Regions from separate parts of the Rhodoplanes sp. SY1 genome, predicted to be linked through region 1. Evidence: predicted binding sites of a transcription regulator. Region 1 holds the regulator's gene; each other region holds the start of a gene.
The links. Region 1 encodes PhoB, which activates phosphate uptake and scavenging genes when phosphate is short. Its sites were predicted from a motif close to TGTCATNNANCTGTCAT; they were not measured.
Positions count from the first base shown of each region.

Region 2: phnC (phosphonate ABC transporter ATP-binding protein) is a predicted target of PhoB. The motif match lies at 2,347-2,363, and genes of this name have one in related genera.
Region 3: phnD (phosphate/phosphite/phosphonate ABC transporter substrate-binding protein) is a predicted target of PhoB. The motif match lies at 1,920-1,936, and genes of this name have one in related genera.
Region 4: phnD (phosphate/phosphite/phosphonate ABC transporter substrate-binding protein) is a predicted target of PhoB. The motif match lies at 2,153-2,169, and genes of this name have one in related genera.

Region 1 is NZ_JBEOMB010000100.1:54,471-58,422, forward strand. Features, by position in the region: gene pstB (phosphate ABC transporter ATP-binding protein PstB) at 1-682, shown strand, start outside; gene phoU (phosphate signaling complex protein PhoU) at 742-1,455, shown strand; gene phoB (phosphate regulon transcriptional regulator PhoB) at 1,512-2,216, shown strand; gene ABTU92_RS22230 (GcrA family cell cycle regulator) at 2,493-2,993, opposite strand; gene ABTU92_RS22235 (aspartate aminotransferase family protein) at 3,357-3,952, shown strand, end outside.
Region 2 is NZ_JBEOMB010000040.1:26,727-30,678, reverse strand. Features, by position in the region: gene phnE (phosphonate ABC transporter, permease protein PhnE) at 1-334, opposite strand, end outside; gene phnD (phosphonate ABC transporter substrate-binding protein) at 400-1,314, opposite strand; gene phnC (phosphonate ABC transporter ATP-binding protein) at 1,359-2,171, opposite strand; gene ABTU92_RS11770 (chloramphenicol acetyltransferase) at 2,422-3,120, shown strand; gene ABTU92_RS11765 (alpha-D-ribose 1-methylphosphonate 5-triphosphate diphosphatase) at 3,117-3,952, shown strand, end outside.
Region 3 is NZ_JBEOMB010000033.1:2,469-6,420, reverse strand. Features, by position in the region: gene ABTU92_RS09925 (ABC transporter substrate-binding protein) at 1-66, opposite strand, end outside; gene ABTU92_RS09920 (MarR family winged helix-turn-helix transcriptional regulator) at 433-1,011, shown strand; gene phnF (phosphonate metabolism transcriptional regulator PhnF) at 1,155-1,898, shown strand; gene phnD (phosphate/phosphite/phosphonate ABC transporter substrate-binding protein) at 2,043-2,909, shown strand; gene phnE (phosphonate ABC transporter, permease protein PhnE) at 3,138-3,952, shown strand, end outside.
Region 4 is NZ_JBEOMB010000007.1:40,125-44,076, forward strand. Features, by position in the region: gene phnE (phosphonate ABC transporter, permease protein PhnE) at 1-183, opposite strand, end outside; gene phnC (phosphonate ABC transporter ATP-binding protein) at 188-1,057, opposite strand; gene phnD (phosphate/phosphite/phosphonate ABC transporter substrate-binding protein) at 1,095-2,054, opposite strand; gene ABTU92_RS02230 (ABC transporter substrate-binding protein) at 2,436-3,952, shown strand, end outside.

The DNA of each region.
Region 1 (3,952 bases):
CATCCAGGAGCGCGCCGTGACGGCGCTGATCGGCCCCTCCGGCTGCGGCAAGTCGACCTTCCTGCGCTGCCTCAACCGGATGAACGACACCATCGTGGGCTGCCGGGTGACCGGCAAGATCACCATGGACGACCGCGACATCTACGACCCGCAGCTCGACGTCGTGCAGCTGCGCGCCCGCGTCGGAATGGTGTTCCAGAAGCCGAACCCGTTCCCCAAGTCGATCTTCGAGAACGTCGCCTACGGGCCGCGCATTCACGGGCTCGCCCGCAACAAGGCCGAGCTCGAGGAGATCGTGGTGACCAGCCTCAAGCGGGCCGGCCTGTTCGAGGAGGTGAAGGACCGGCTCGGCGATTCCGGCACCAGCCTGTCGGGCGGCCAGCAGCAGCGGCTCTGCATCGCCCGCGCCATCGCGGTGAGCCCGGAGGTCATCCTGATGGACGAGCCGTGCTCGGCCCTCGATCCGATCGCCACCGCGAAGATCGAGGAGCTGATGGACGAGCTGCGCGAGAACTACACGATCGTCATCGTCACCCACTCGATGCAGCAGGCGGCCCGGGTGTCGCAGCGCACCGCCTTCTTCCATCTCGGCGTGCTGGTCGAGATCGGCGTCACCAGCGACATCTTCACCACGCCGAAGGACCGGCGGACCCAGGACTACATCACGGGTCGCTTCGGGTGACCGCCGTGGCGGCGGACGAAGACGACGACCGAGAAACCGACGTTCCGGAGAATCCCCCGATGGGCGAACATACCCACAAGGCCTTCGACACCGACCTGCAGGATCTCGCCCGCATGGTCGCCGAGATGGGCGGCATGGCGGAGCAGCAGATCTCCGACGCCACCGAGGCGCTCGACCGCCGCGATCTCGCGGCCGCCCAGCTCGTGGTCGCCGCCGACTCGCGCATCGACGCGCTGCAGCGCGAGATCGAGGCCAAGGCGGTGCTCACCATCACGCGCCGCCAGCCGATGGCGGTCGACCTGCGCGACATCGTCGCGGCGATGCGCATCTCCAACGATCTCGAGCGGATCGGCGACCTCGCCAAGAACATCGCCAAGCGGGTCGTCGTGCTCGATCACGAGTTCCGCGCCCAGCAGGTGATGCGCGGCGTCCAGCACATGACCGAGCTGGTGCTGTCGCAGATCAAGGACGTGCTCGACGCCTACGCGCGGCGCGACCTGCAGAAGGCGGTCGCCGTGTGGCGGGCCGACGAGGAGATCGACGCCGTCAACAACTCGCTGTTCCGCGAGCTCCTCACCTACATGATGGAGGATCCGCGCAACATCGGCATCTGCATCCACCTCCTGTTCTGCGCCAAGAACATCGAGCGGATGGGCGATCACGCCACCAACATCGCCGAGTCGGTCTACTACATGATCGAGGGCAAGTCGCTCCTCGACGAGCGCCCGAAGAGCGACACGACGTCGAGCACCGTGGTTCCGTTCGACGCCTGACGGACACGCGCCTCCGCCGCCGGGCGACCGCTATTCCCGAGAGGACCTTGAAGCCGATGGCCGCGCGCATTCTGATCGTCGAGGACGAGGAGCCGCTGACGCTGCTCCTGCGCTACAATCTCGAGGCCGAGGGCTACGCGGTCGACGCCGCCGGCCGCGGCGACGACGCCGATCTCCGTCTCAAGGAGAGCCCCCCGGATCTCGCCATCGTCGACTGGATGCTGCCCGGCCTGTCCGGCATCGAGCTGATCAGGCGGTTGCGCGCCCGCACCGAGACGCAGCAGCTCCCGGTGATCATGCTCACGGCGCGCGGCGAGGAGGGCGAGCGGGTGCGCGGCCTCGCCACCGGCGCCGACGACTACATCGTCAAGCCGTTCTCGGTGCCGGAGCTGCTCGCCCGCATCCGCGCGCTGCTCCGCCGCACCAAGCCGGAGCGGGTCGCGTCGGTGCTGACCGCCGGCGACATCGAGCTCAACCGCGACAAGAAGCGGGTGGCGCGGGCGGGGCGTGACGTGCCGCTCGGCCCGACCGAGTTCCGTCTGCTCGAGTTCCTGATGGAGAACCCGGGCCGCGTTTTTTCACGCGAGCAGCTTCTCGATCGGGTGTGGGGCCGCGACGTCTATATCGACGAGCGCACCGTCGACGTGCATGTCGGCCGGCTGCGCAAGGCGCTCAATCGCGGCCAGCGTTCCGACCCGATCCGCACCGTGCGGGGCGCCGGCTACGCCCTCAACGACCGCTACGGCGGCGCCGAGGCGTGACGCCCAGGGCGTGATACCTGCGACGTGATACCTGCGGCGTGACACCGCGAGCGGCGGCGCGAGCCGCCGCAGCTCACCGGCTCGAATGCCTCGCGGGGCACTCGCGAACGGCGTGCGCCCCCGACATCGCGCGGAATGCATCGGCGACATGGCCGGACTGCGGGGCCGCAGGCCGCCGCGCGATCCCGCAACGACGTCATCCGGCGCACACCGTCTCGTCGTCCGGCGCAGGGCGTTTCGGCGGCCGGCTGGGCCGGACGCCGTTCTCGTCGCGGATCAGATCCGCCCGAGGCGCTTGTCGCGGCGCCGGTCGACCGGCTGATAGGCGATCCGCGCGTGGTAGCCGCAATAGGGCAGCCCCTCGCTGGTCCGGCCGCCGCAGAAGAAGAAGTCGGTCGAGCCGGGATCGCCGACCGGCCAGCGGCACTTGCCCTCGCCGAGCTCGAGCAGCGTGCAGCGCTGGCCCATCGGCACCACATTGGCGACCGCCTCGACCTCCTGCTCGTACTCGACCTCGTAGACGGGGGCGCGCGCCAGCGCCGTGTTGCCGCGCATCGCCGGCCGCGCGACGCGCAGCACCGGCGCCGCCGCGCGCGGCTTCCTGGCCCGCGGCACCGCCGCCGCGGGACTCTTGGCGCGCCCGGACAGGCCCAGCCGGTGAACCTTACCGATCACCGCATTGCGTGTGATTCCACCGAGCTCGACGGCGATCTGGCTCGCTGAGAGACCGTCGTTCCAAAGCTTCTTGAGAAGTTCCACGCGCTCGTCGGTCCACATGTGTTCCTCTTCGCCCCGTGGCGCGAGATCACTCTCGTCGAATCCGTCATCGCCGCGCGGCGGTGCCTCTCCACCGGCGGGTACGCAGGAACAGACGTGAAACTTAGAGAGCAGTCCGCCGCACGAGATGTCGTATGATAGCGAAGAAAACGCTACAATATCGCGCGAGTCCCCCGCAAGAGTCCCCAGTATTGCATCCACAATTCATGGCCCTTTCGAGTCCGTACGTGCGATGACGGATGCGGCGCGTCCGGTTGACACCGGGCGGCCCGGACCTAAAATGTACCGTCCGTGCCGCCCCCGAGGCGGCACGATTCATTTCGTGGGCCGCTCGATTCACGAGTCGCCATAAGAAGTTCGGCCATGTCGCATCTGCTGCCGACCTACGCGCGCGCTGACCTCGCCTTCGAGCGAGGCGAGGGCGCGTGGCTCGTCTCCACCACGGGCGAGCGCTACCTCGATTGTCACTGCGGCGTCGCCGTGAACGCCCTCGGCCACGCCCATCCGGTGCTGGTCGACGCGCTCAAGGCGCAGGCCGAGAAGGTGTGGCACGTCTCCAACCTGTTCCGCGTGCCCGACGCCGAGCGCCTCGCGGCGCGCCTGTGCGCGGCGAGCTTCGCGGACCTGGTGTTCTTCTGCAATTCCGGCGCCGAGGCGATGGAAGGCGCGATCAAGGTCGCGCGCAAGTACCACGCGGCGAACGGCGCGCCGGAGCGCGACCGCATCGTCACGTTCGAGGGCGCCTTCCACGGCCGCACGCTGGCGACGCTCGCGGCCGGCGGCCAGAAGAAATACATGGAGGGCTTCGGCCCGCCGCCCGGCGGCTTCGATCAGGTGCCCTACGGCGATCTCGACGCCGTGAAGGCGGCGATCGGCCCGCAGACGGCGGCGATCCTGGTCGAGGCCGTGCAGGGCGAGGGCGGCGTGCGGGTCGGCACCCCGCAGTTCCTCCGCGGCCT
Region 2 (3,952 bases), on a different contig from region 1:
CGCCGGCGAGTGTGCCGAGCCAGGCGATCAGGAGCGTGTCGACGAGGAGCCCGAGCCAGTCGTCGATATTCCAGAACCACTCGGCGAGATCGGCGCCGAGATTGCGCCAGGTCAGCGGCGGCACCAGGTTCCAGACATAGGCCGGCAGGCGATGGGCGTTGGCCGCGAGCTTGCCGGGATCGACCTCGCCGGCCACGGCCGCGAGCCCGATCGCGACCGTCAGGATCGCGAGGCCGAGCAAGGTCCGCAGACGCCGCGCCGCGACGGCGGCGCGGTACTGCGCCGCCGCGCGTTCGAGCTGCTCGGGACCGAGGATGACGACGGCGGAGACCATGGCGGACGTTTCGGGCGGGACGTTTCGGGACCGGGGGCCGTCCGGGGACGGCCCCGGTCCGCGGATCAGGAGGCCTTCTTCTTCTTGCGCAGGTCGTCGACGAACCGCACGAGCTCGATCACCGGCTCGTAGTCCTTGTGGCTGACCGCCTGGAACGGGAGCTGCTTGCCGTCGTAGATGGCGTCGAAGGCCGCCTTGTCCTTGGTCGCGACATTGAGCACCGCGTCGCGGATCGCCGCCTTGAGGCCCGCCGGCAGCGCCGTCAGATAGGCCATCGGCGAGTTCACGATCAGATCGGACTTGAAGACGATGCGGAAGTCCTCGGCCTTTGCCATGCCCTTGCGGGCCATGCGCTTGAGGTTCGACTCGGTCTCGTCGTTCCACCAGTTGAAGGCGGCGTCGCAGGTGCCCTGCTGCACGCCGATCACCGCGTTCTCGTGGCTGCCGGCATAGACCACCTTGGCGAAATAGGTGTCGGGGTCGAGCCCCATCTTGTGCATGGCGTAGCGCGGCACGTTATTGCCGGAGGTCGAGTTCGGGTCGACCAGGCAGAGGTTCTTGCCCTTCAGATCCTGGATGCTCTTGTACGGGGACTCGGCCTTCACGTAGAGCACCGAATAGTAGCCCTTGGTGCCGTCGGCGCTGACCTCGATGGCGAAGGGCTCGATCTGAGCGCCGGTGATGACGGCGCGGGCATACGAGGCCGGGCCGTACATGGCGATGTGGATGTTGCCGGCGCGCTGGCCCTCGACCACGGCGGCGTAGTCGTTGGCGATGCGCAGCGTCACCTTCACGCCGAGCTCCTTGGCGAGATAGTTGACGAACGGCGTCCAGCGGTCGGTGGTGCCGGAGGCGTTCTCGTCCGGGACCTTGGCGAAGATCAGCTCCGGAACCTGCGCCTTGTAGTCCTGCGCCAGCGCCGCGGGTGCGGCGAGCGCGGCGGCGAGCGCGCCGGCGAGAACGATGCGACGGTCGAGCATGCGACGTCTCCTGTGGTCGTCGTCAGGGGAAGAGCGGGAGGGGGTCAGGCCGCGGCGGCTTCGCCGACCGGCGCCCCGGGGCGCAGCGGGTCGAGCCCGGGGGCGTGATCGATCACGTCGGCGGCTTCGAGACCGTAGATCTCCCGCGCCAGCGCGTCGGTGAGCTGCGCCGGCGCGCCGTCGAACACGACGGCGCCGGCCGCCATGCCGATCAGCCGGTCGCAATAGTCGCGGGCGATGTCGAGCGAATGAAGATTGCACAGCACCGTGATGCCGAGATGCTTGTTGATGCGCAGCAGCGCGTCCATCACGACACGGGTGTTGCGGGGATCGAGCGAGGCGATCGGCTCGTCGGCCAGAATCAGCTCCGGCTCCTGCACCAGGGCGCGGGCGATGGCGACGCGCTGCTGCTGGCCGCCCGAGAGCGTCTCGGTGCGCTGCGCCGCGAGGCCGGCGATGTCGAACTGTTCCAGCGCCGAGAGCGCGATCGCCTTGTCGGCGTCCGGCCAGGCGCCGACCACGGCGCGCCACGACGGCACCGTGGCGACGCGTCCCATCAGAACGTTGGTCAGCACATCGAGTCGGCCGACCAGATTGAACTGCTGGAAGATCATCGCGGCGCGGCGGCGCCACAGGCGCAGGTCGCGCCCCGACAGCGCCGTCACCTCGACGCCGTCGAACACGATGCGGCCCTCGCTCGGGTCGATCAGCCGGTTGATCATCCGCAACAGCGTCGACTTTCCGGCGCCCGAGCGGCCGATGACGCCGACAAACGCGCCACGCTCGATCTCGAACGACGCGTCCGCAACCGCAGTGTGGACGCCGAAACGACGGGACAGGCCTTCGACGACGAGCATCAGCGACCCCTTCGTGCGCCGGCCCATCGATGAGACGTCCGATGGGACGGCCGATGCATGCGGCGGATGATCGGCTTCCGATGTGACAGGCGTGCGTCGCATCGGGACGACGATATCGCGTGCCGCCTCGCGGAAGGCCTTGCGGACCGGGTGAAATCGGGGAAGGTCAGCGTTTCGTCATCGCGCCGATATCGGCGTGTCACGACACCGTGTCCAGCGTTCCGGCCGCCCGGCCTCGAAGGACCCCGCCATGAGCAAGACGCTGTCTCCGGTTCCGCTGATCGACCCGAGCGCCGACGTGCGCGACAGCCGGCTCGGTCGCTTCACCGAGGTCGGTCCCCGGACCAAGCTGCTGGAGACCGTGCTCGGCGACTACTCCTACGTCGTCAACGACAGCGACATCGCCTACACGACGTTCGGCAAGTTCTGCTCGGTCGCGGCGATGACCCGGATCAATCCCGGCAACCATCCGATGCAACGCGCCAGCCAATCGCACTTCACCTATCGGGCGAGCGCCTACTTTCCCGGCGAAGCCGACGAGGCGGCGTTCTTCGCGTGGCGGCGCAGCCGTCACGTCACCATCGGGCACGACGTGTGGATCGGCCACGGTGCCGTCGTCCTGGCGGGCCGCAGCATCGGCACTGGCGCCGTGGTCGCGGCCAATGCGGTGGTCACCAAGGACGTGCCCGACTACGCGATCGTGGCCGGCAATCCGGCCCGGATCGTGCGCCGGCGGTTCGAGGACCACATCGCGGCGAGGCTGATCCGCCTCGCCTGGTGGGACTGGAGCCACGAGGCGCTGCATCTCGCGCTGCCGGATTTTCGCGCGCTGTCGATCGAAGCCTTCCTCGACACCTACGAGAGCCGGTCCGCGGCGGCGCCGCGGGCGGTGACGACCGGCAGCGGCGGCGATCAGGGCGGCCGCGGCCAGAGCGAGGTGACGGCGTGACGAGCGCTGCGTTTCCAGGGCGTGACGAAGCGCCTGCCGGCCTCGTGGTCACGGGCGGCGCCGTCCTGATCGACGGGCGCTTCACCGACGCGACCGTGAAGGTCATGCAAGATGGATCGATCGCCCCGGCCGGGCGCGACAGCGGCGGGCCGACCCTCGACGCGACCGGGCTGCTGGTCCTGCCCGGCATCGTCGACATTCACGGCGACGCCTTCGAGCGCCAGATCATGCCGCGGCCGGGCGTCGACTTTCCGCTCGACGTCGCCCTCCACGAGACCGACCGCCAGGTTGTCGCCAACGGCATCACCACGGTGTTCCACGGCGTCACCTGGTCGTGGGAGCCGGGATTGCGCGGTGCCGACAATGCGCGGCGGCTCGTCGCCGCCATCGAGGACCTGCGTTCCGGGCTCGCCGCCGACACCCGCCTGCACCTGCGGCACGAGACGTTCAATCTCGACGCCGAGGCCGAGATCGCCGACTGGCTCGCGGCCCGCCGGATCGACATCCTCGCCTTCAACGACCACATGACCCTGACCGTGGAGGCGACCGGCCGTGCCGCCAAGCTCGCCCGCATGGTCGAGCGGTCCGGCCTGTCGCACGAGGCGTTCATGCAGCTCGTCGCGCGTGTGGTGGCGCGGCGCGACGAGGTCCCGGGCTCGATCGAGCGCCTCGCCGGCGTCGCCCTCGCGCACGGCGTGCCGCTGCTCTCGCACGACGACACCAGCCCGGAGCAGCGTGCCTGGTACCGTGCGCTGGGCTGCCGGGTCGCCGAGTTCCCGACCACCGTGGAGGCGGCCGCCGAGGCCGCGGCGCATGGCGACGAGATCGTGTT
Region 3 (3,952 bases), on a different contig from region 1:
GCCGAGCGCCGCGCCGGACAGTCCGGCACAGATCACGAAGGCCCGAAGAGTTTGCTTGAACGACATCGCCGGTCTCTCACGGTGGGGGTTTCAGGCCGCGGAACCTCTCGGTCCGCTCACTCCGTCGTCTGGTACAGAAGGCGTTTGCACAGAAGGCGTCTGGACCAGCAGGCTTCTCGAACAGCGGGCGTCTGGAACTGCAGGTCCGACAAGATGCGTTTGGAACAGTGTACTCACTATACGGGGCGATGCGCCGCGACAACCGGAATGTCGACCTGCGCTCTTTCATAATTTGTGCATCGCATGATGCCGCGTCGAGCAATGCGGCGCGAATTCGTTCAATTGGGAAGCGCCCGCGCGACTTGTGTCGGGTGAAGAGTGTACACTACTGTCGGTATCGAGCGGACCCCGCGGAAGAGGCTACGGCGACACATGACATACAAGGATCGAAAGGCTCGATCGGACGTCGCCGGTGCCGCGACCGCGTTGCGATCCGCGGCACGCGGGCGCGGCCGTGCCGCACGGCCCGACGCGGCGGCGGCGCGCTCCGCGCCTCCCCTCGCGGCCACCGCGGCGTCCCGCCCCTACGACTTCCGCGAGCAGATCGGGCATCTGCTGCGGCGCGCCTACCAACGCCACGTCGCCATCTTCCAGCAGAACGCCGCGGACGCTCAGCTCACCGCCGTGCAGTTCGTCACCTTGTGCACCCTGCGAGAGCGCGGACCGAGCTCGCAGAGCGAGCTGGTACGCGCGACCGCGGTCGACCAGGGCACTATCCGGGGCATCATCGAGCGGCTGACCGCGCGCCGCCTGGTGGCGATCACGACCGACGGCGACGATCGCCGCAAGGTGATCGTCCATCTCACGGCCCGCGGTTCGGCGATGATCGATCGCATGGTGCCGAGCGCGCATCACATCACCGAGCTGACGATGGGAGACCTCGCGCCGGTCGAGCGCGTCGCGCTCGTCCATCTCCTGCGCAAGATGACGGGCGACACGGCCGGCCCCTGACCGGGCGACCCGTGCGTGGTCGCCCGTCATCCGCGGCCGTCGCGGCGGCCGATCGATCCGTCCATGGAGGCCGCTCCCACGCGGCCGCCCCGTTTCCTCCCGCGCGGTTCCATGCCACAAGGCGCGCGCAGCAGGAGGATGGCATGTCGGCAGCGCCGCGCCGCCGCGTTCGCCGGGGCGAGCCGATCCCGGTGTGGCGGCAGATCGAGATCGACCTGACATTCGAGATTCGCACCGGCTTCTTCGGCCCGGGAGACCGGCTACCGTCCGAATCGGAGCTGGCGAAGGCCTACGGTGTGCACCGGCACACCGTGCGGGTCGCGCTCGCCCGGCTCGCAGACGAGGGGCTCGTCGTCGCCCGTCAGGGCAAGGGCGTGTTCGTAGCGCGGCGGCCGGTCGAGTACGCGGTGACGCGCGAATCGAAGTGGAGCGAGTTCGAGCAGCGCCTCGCCGCGCGACCCGACGGCAAGCTGCTGCGGTCCTCGCGGCGCACCGCGAACGCCGAGCTCGCCGCCCTGCTCGCGATCGCGCCGGGGAGCGAGCTCCTGGTGCTCGAGTCGCTGCGGCGCGCCGGTCCGGGTGTGTCGGCCTACTGCTACCACGTGTTCGAGCACGCCCGCTTCGCCGGCGTCGACGAGGCGTTCCGTCGCTTGCGCAGCTACACGCCGGCGCTCGCCGAGCTCGGCCATCCGGAGTTCTTCCGGACCAGGACCTGGATCGACGGCCGGCTGCCGCGTGCCGACGAGGCGCGGGCGCTGGCCGTCGGCTCCGATACGCCCGTCATGGTGATGAGCTACATCGACGCCGGGCGCGACGGCGCGCCGATCCTGTTCGGGTCCGCCGTGGTGCCGGCCGGGCGGCTGCGGTTCCGGGTCGACAGCCCTTGAGCCGCGCTGGGAGCGCTCCGGTGTCACATCCCCGTCAGCTTGTCCAAATAACCTAGACAAGTTGCCCGGCCGTCGATGCGCCACGGGGTCCGCGGGCCCGGTGCCGTCCGCCTCCGGGCCCGCCGATCCGGAGAGACCGAGCCCATGTTGAACCGCCGCCGCTTTCTCGCCACCACGGCCGCCGTCGGAGCCACGCTGGCCGCCCCGGCCGTGCGCGCGCAGTCGCGCCAGACCATCAAGATCGGCCTCGCGCCCCAGCAGGCAACCCAGGCCGAGACCCGCAAGGTGTGGGAGCCGATCTACAAGATCGTCGCCGACCGCATGGGGGTCGGGCTCGAGCTGACCGTCGCCAACGACTGGGCCGGCATCTCGGTGGCGCTGGCGAGCGAGCAGATCGACGCCACCCAGATGGGGCCGTGGGGCTACGTGCTGGCGCGCGCCAAAGGCGAAGCGCGCATCGCCTGCACCATGCTGGTGAACGGCGAGCCGACCTATCGGGCCGTCATCGTCGCCCGCCCCGGGCTGAAGATCGAGAAGTGGCCCGACGACGCGCGCGGCCTCTCGATGCAGATGCTCGACGTCGGCTCCACCACCGGCTGGATGGTGCCGACCCACTGGTTCCGCCAGCGCGGGCTCGAGCCCAAGACCTTCTTCGGCCGCTACGCCGAGGGCGCCTCGGCGGCCGCCGCCCAGGTCGCCGCCGCCAACGGCCAGGTCGACCTCGCCACCGGCTGGGACATCCACCGCAACACGATGATCCGCAACGGCACGATCAAGGCCGACTCCAACACCGTGGTGTGGCAGTCCGATCCGCTGCCGAACGAGGTCGTCGCGGTGCGCCGCAGCTTCCCCGAGGAGATGCGGGTCGCGTTGCGCGACGCGCTGGTCGGCCTCACGGACGAGCAGAAGAAGCTGCTGCCGTGGCCCTACACGGGCTTCGTGCCCGGCACGCACGCGCCCTACGAGGTGCTGGAGAAGATGGGCCGCGAGCTCGGCGTGCTGAAGGCGTAGAGCCCCGTCCGCCGCGCTCCCCTTTCCGCTCATGCCCGCGCAGGCGGGCATCCAGGAGCGTCGTGCCGTGCCGCTCCCGGGTCCCCGCGTTCGCGGGGACGAGCGGACATCGGGACCGATCCATCCGGTCCGGTCCGACGTGACTTGAATCGGGTCCGCGGGAAACGGACGAGCTTCGAGCCCGGCATGCCGCGCCGGAGCCGACATGATCATTTCAGGAGTCTCGGCTTGACCGACCATCCCGTCCGCGGCGCCGACGGCCGTTATCTGGAACCGCGGATCGATCCGTTCTCCCGCACCGTCGTGGTGCGGGCACTGGTGCTGCTGGGGCTCGCCGTCGCCTTCGCCTTCTGCCTGAAGCTCGCCGAGGTGAACCCGGCCGCGCTCGCCCGCGGCTTTCCGCGTCTCCTCGAATGGGCGTCGAAGGGCTGGCCGCCCTATCTCGACGATCTCGACGTGTTCGCCTGGCGGGCCGTCGAGACCGTGGCGATCGCGACGGTCGGCACGGCCGCCGCGACCCTGATCGCCTTCCCGCTCGCCGTGTTCGTCGCCCGTAACGTCACGCCCTCGCCGCTCTTGTCGTTTCCGGTGCGCTGGGTCGTCAACACATTCCGGGCGATCGACACGGTGGTGTTCGCGCTACTGTTCGTCACCGCGGTCGGGCTCGGGCCGTTCGCCGGCGTGCTCGGGATGATCGTCCACTCGGTCGGCGTGATCACCAAGCTGTATGCCGAGGCGATCGAGACGATCCCGAACGCACCGCTCGAGGCGGCCGCCATGTCGGGCGCCAACCGCACCAAGATCGTCAGCTACGCGATGCTGCCCTCGGTGCTGCCGAGCCTCGCCTCGGTGTCTCTCTACGTGTGGGAGGCGAACGTGCGCACCTCGACGATCCTCGGCATCGTCGGGGCCGGCGGCATCGGCATCGAGATCAAGGCGGCGATCGACCTGCTCGACTTCCAGAAGCTGCTCACCCTGTCGGTCATCGTGCTGATCATGGTGACGGTGATCGACCAGCTCTCGGCCTGGCTGCGCCGCCGGCT
Region 4 (3,952 bases), on a different contig from region 1:
GGCGAGCAGGCGGGCGCCGCGCTGGAGGCCCTCCGCGAGCCGCGCCCCGTTCACCTCGACCGAGCCGACGGCGAGGACGAGATAGAGGATCGCGCCGCCATAGAGCGCGACGCGCAGCCACGGGCGCGCGACGAAGGGCGGGCGGCGCCAGTGATCGGGATAGGATGCGGCGGCGAGCGTCACGGCGTCACTCGGCGGCGGCGCGCAGCGCCGCGATCGGCGGCGCGGACGCGGACGCAGGCGGGACCGCGAGCCCCGACGTGGACGCCTGACCGTCCTCGTCCGCCTCGGCCTCGCCCGCGCGCGCCGTGCGAGTCCAATCCTCCTCGCCGTAGATGCGGGTCAGCACCGTGGCGTCGAGCCCGGACGACGGCCCGTCGTAGACGACCTCGCCGGCCTTGAGCCCGACGATGCGGCAGAGGAACATCTGGGCGAGCGCGACGTCGTGGATGTTGACGATGGCGGCGAGGCGGCGCTCGGCGCAGACCTCGCCGATCAGCCGCATGATCTGCCGCGACGTCTTCGGGTCGAGGCTCGCGGTCGGCTCGTCGATCAGCAGCAGGTCGGGATCCTGCAAGAGCGCACGGGCGATGCCGACGCGCTGACGCTGGCCGCCAGAGAGCGCGTCGGCGCGCTTGTCGACGTGATCGAGGAGGCCGACGCGGTCGAGCGTCGCGAAGGCGTTGCGCACGTCGTCGGGCGGGAAGCGGCGCGTCAGGCTCCGCCAGAACGGCACCGTGCCGAGCCGGCCGGCCAGCACGTTCTCCATCACGGTGAGCCGCTCGACCAGCGCGAACTCCTGGAAGATCATGCCCATGCGGCGACGCAGGCGGCGCAGCGCGCGGCGCGACGCGCCCGTCACCTCGTCGTCGCCGAGCAGGATGCGGCCGGAGGTCGGCTCGACCAGCCGGTTGACGCAGCGGATCAGCGTCGACTTGCCGGCGCCCGACGGGCCGATCAGGCCGATCACCTCGCCGGCCGGCACCACGAGGTCGACGCCGCGCAGCGCGGCGTCGCCGGTGCGGTACTGCTTTCGCAAGCCCTCGATCCGCAGCATGCCGGCTCCACTCTCGCCCGTGACAGTGCTCGTCGGATCAGCCCTTGCAGTCGTAGGAGACGCCCATCGCCTTGTCGATGTCGCGCACCACCTCCCAATGCTGCTTGAAGGTGATCGGGATGAACTTCTCCTGCGGCGGCTCGGTCGACTGGAACTCCTTGAGCAGATCGCTGCCGGTCCAGTCGAACGAGAAGAACGCCTCCTTCACCTTGGCGGCCAGCTCGGGCTTCAGGTTGTAGACCATGCCGTAGCCGGTGGTCGGAAAGGTCTGCGACTTGTAGATCGAGACGAGCTGATCCTTCTTGACCACGTTGCGGGCCAGCATGCGCAGCATCACCGAGTTGGCGATCGCCGCCACCGGATAGTCCTTGTTGGCCACGCCGATCACCGAGTTGTCGTGCTTGCCGGAGAACACCGGCTCGTAGTCCTTGCCCGGCTCGAGCCCGAACTTCTCGCGCAACAGGGCGGACGGCGCCTTGTAGCCGGAGTTCGAGGTCTGCGACGTGAACGCCATCTTCTTGCCGCGGATCTCCTCCGGCTTGGTCACGCCGGAGCCCGGATACGTGATGATCTCCATCTCGTAGCCGTACTCGCCCTTGAGCGAGGCCATCATGGCGAAGGGCACGAAGCCCGAGCAGTTGACGGCGATCGGGTTCGACCCGGTGTTGAAGCCGGCGACGTGCAGGCGGCCGGCCCGCATCGCCTCGAGCTGGGCGGCGTTCGACTGCACCGGGAAGAACTGCACCTTCTTGCCCGTCACCTTCTCCATGTGGCGCAGGAAGCCGTCCCACACCTTGGCGTAGACGGCAGGGTCCTCGACCGGCGTGTAGGCGAAGATCAGCGTCGACGGATCCACCCACTGCTTGGGATCGGTCGGCGTGTCGGCGACGAGATCGCCGTCGGCGTCGGTGTAGCGGGCATCGAGCGCGGCGGCGGTGAACGGCTGCAGGGCGAGGGCGAGGGCGCCGAGAAGGGCGCCGAGGCGGCGAACGCGCATCGCGAAGTCTCCATGTGCGCCCCGTCGCCCACCGGCGGCTGTCCGATGACGCGCCGCGGCCGGGGCCGGGGTCCGAACCGATCGCGTAGGCCGCTCGTATTACAGTGATGTGACGATTGTGACCGGCGCCGCCGACGAGCGGCCCGAGCCGGAAGAACACTCTCAGGCCTGCCTACTCATTAGCCATACCGCCCTCTCTTGTATGCAATCGAGGCGCGCCTCACCCCCGGTCGGCCGACCTGGGCGCTCCCGTCCCCGGCGCACCTTCTCTCGCGAACTCAAGCGGTTGCGCCGTCGATGCGGCGCGCTCGGCCGAGTTGGCACGCGGCTTGCGGAATGTCTCTCGCCCCGCGCCCCCGCCCTGCCATTCGGAGAACGAGAATGAAGCGTCGTGACGTCCTCAAATCGATGACGGCCCTGGCGGCCGGCAGCATGCTCCCGGCCCCGGCGATCTGGTCGGAGGCCAAGGCGCAGGCCCGCAACGAGACGCTGCTGCTGGTCTCCGAGAGCGGGCCGAACAATCTCGACATCCACGGCGTCGGCACCAACCGCCCCGGCTACGAGGTCGCCTGGAACTGCTACGACCGGCTGATCTCGCACGGCACCAAGACCCTGGAGAACGGCGTCGCCTCCTACGACCGTGACAAGTACACGCCGGAGCTGGCCGAGGACTGGAACGTCACGGACACCTCGGCGACCTTCAAGCTGCGCAAGGACGCGACCTTCCACGACGGCACCCCGGTGACCGCCAAGGACGTGAAGTGGTCGTTCGACCGCGCCGTGACGGTCGGCGGCTTCCCGACCTTCCAGATGAAGGCCGGCTCGCTGGAGAAGCCCGAGCAGTTCGTCGTCGTCGACGACCACACCTTCCGGGTCGACTTCATCCGCAAGGACAAGCTGACGATCCCGGACATCGCCGTGATCGTCCCGTCGATCTTCAATTCCGCGCTGATGAAGAAGAACGCCACCGAGAAGGACCCGTGGGCGATGGAGTACGCCAAGGCCAACACGGCCGGCGGCGGTGCCTACAAGGTGACGAAGTGGACGCCCGGCACCGAGGTGATCTACGAGCGCAACGAGACCTGGAAGGGCGGGCCGCTGCCCAAGATCAAGCGCATCGTGTGGCGCATGGTGCCGTCCGCCGGCAACCGGCGCGCCCTGATCGAGCGCGGCGACGCCGACATCTCGTTCGACCTGCCCAACAAGGACTTCGTCGAGCTGAGCCAGGCCGGCAAGGTGGCCGTGGTGTCGAGCCCGATCGGCAACGGCATTCAGTACATCGGCATGAACGTGACCAAGCCGCCCTTCGACAAGCTCGAGGTGCGCCAGGCCGTCGCCTACGCGATCCCCTATCAGAAGATCATGGACGCCGTGATGTTCGGGCTCGCCAAGCCGATGTTCGGCGCGCCGGAGGGCGCCGCCCTCTCGGTCGCCTGGCCGCAGCCGCACGGCTATGTGACGGATCTCGCCAAGGCCAAGGCGCTGCTCGCCAAGGCCGGCCTGCCGAACGGCTTCGAGACGACGCTCTCGTTCGATCTCGGCTTCGCCGCCGTCAACGAGCCGCTGTGCGTGCTGGTACAGGAGAGCCTCGCCCAGATCGGCATCAAGGCGACCATCAACAAGGTGCCGGGCTCGAGCTGGCGCGCCGAGATGACCAAGAAGGAGATGCCGCTGATCTCCAACTTCTTCTCGGGCTGGCTCGACTATCCCGAGTACTTCTTCTTCTGGTGCTATCACGGCCAGAACGCGCTGTTCAACACCATGAGCTACCAGAACAAGGAGATGGACGCGCTGATCGACGCCGCCCGCAAGGCGGCCGCCGAGGGCGACACCGCCGCCTACGACAAGGACGTGAAGGGTTTCGTCGCCAAGGCGTTCGACGACGTGCCGCGCATCCC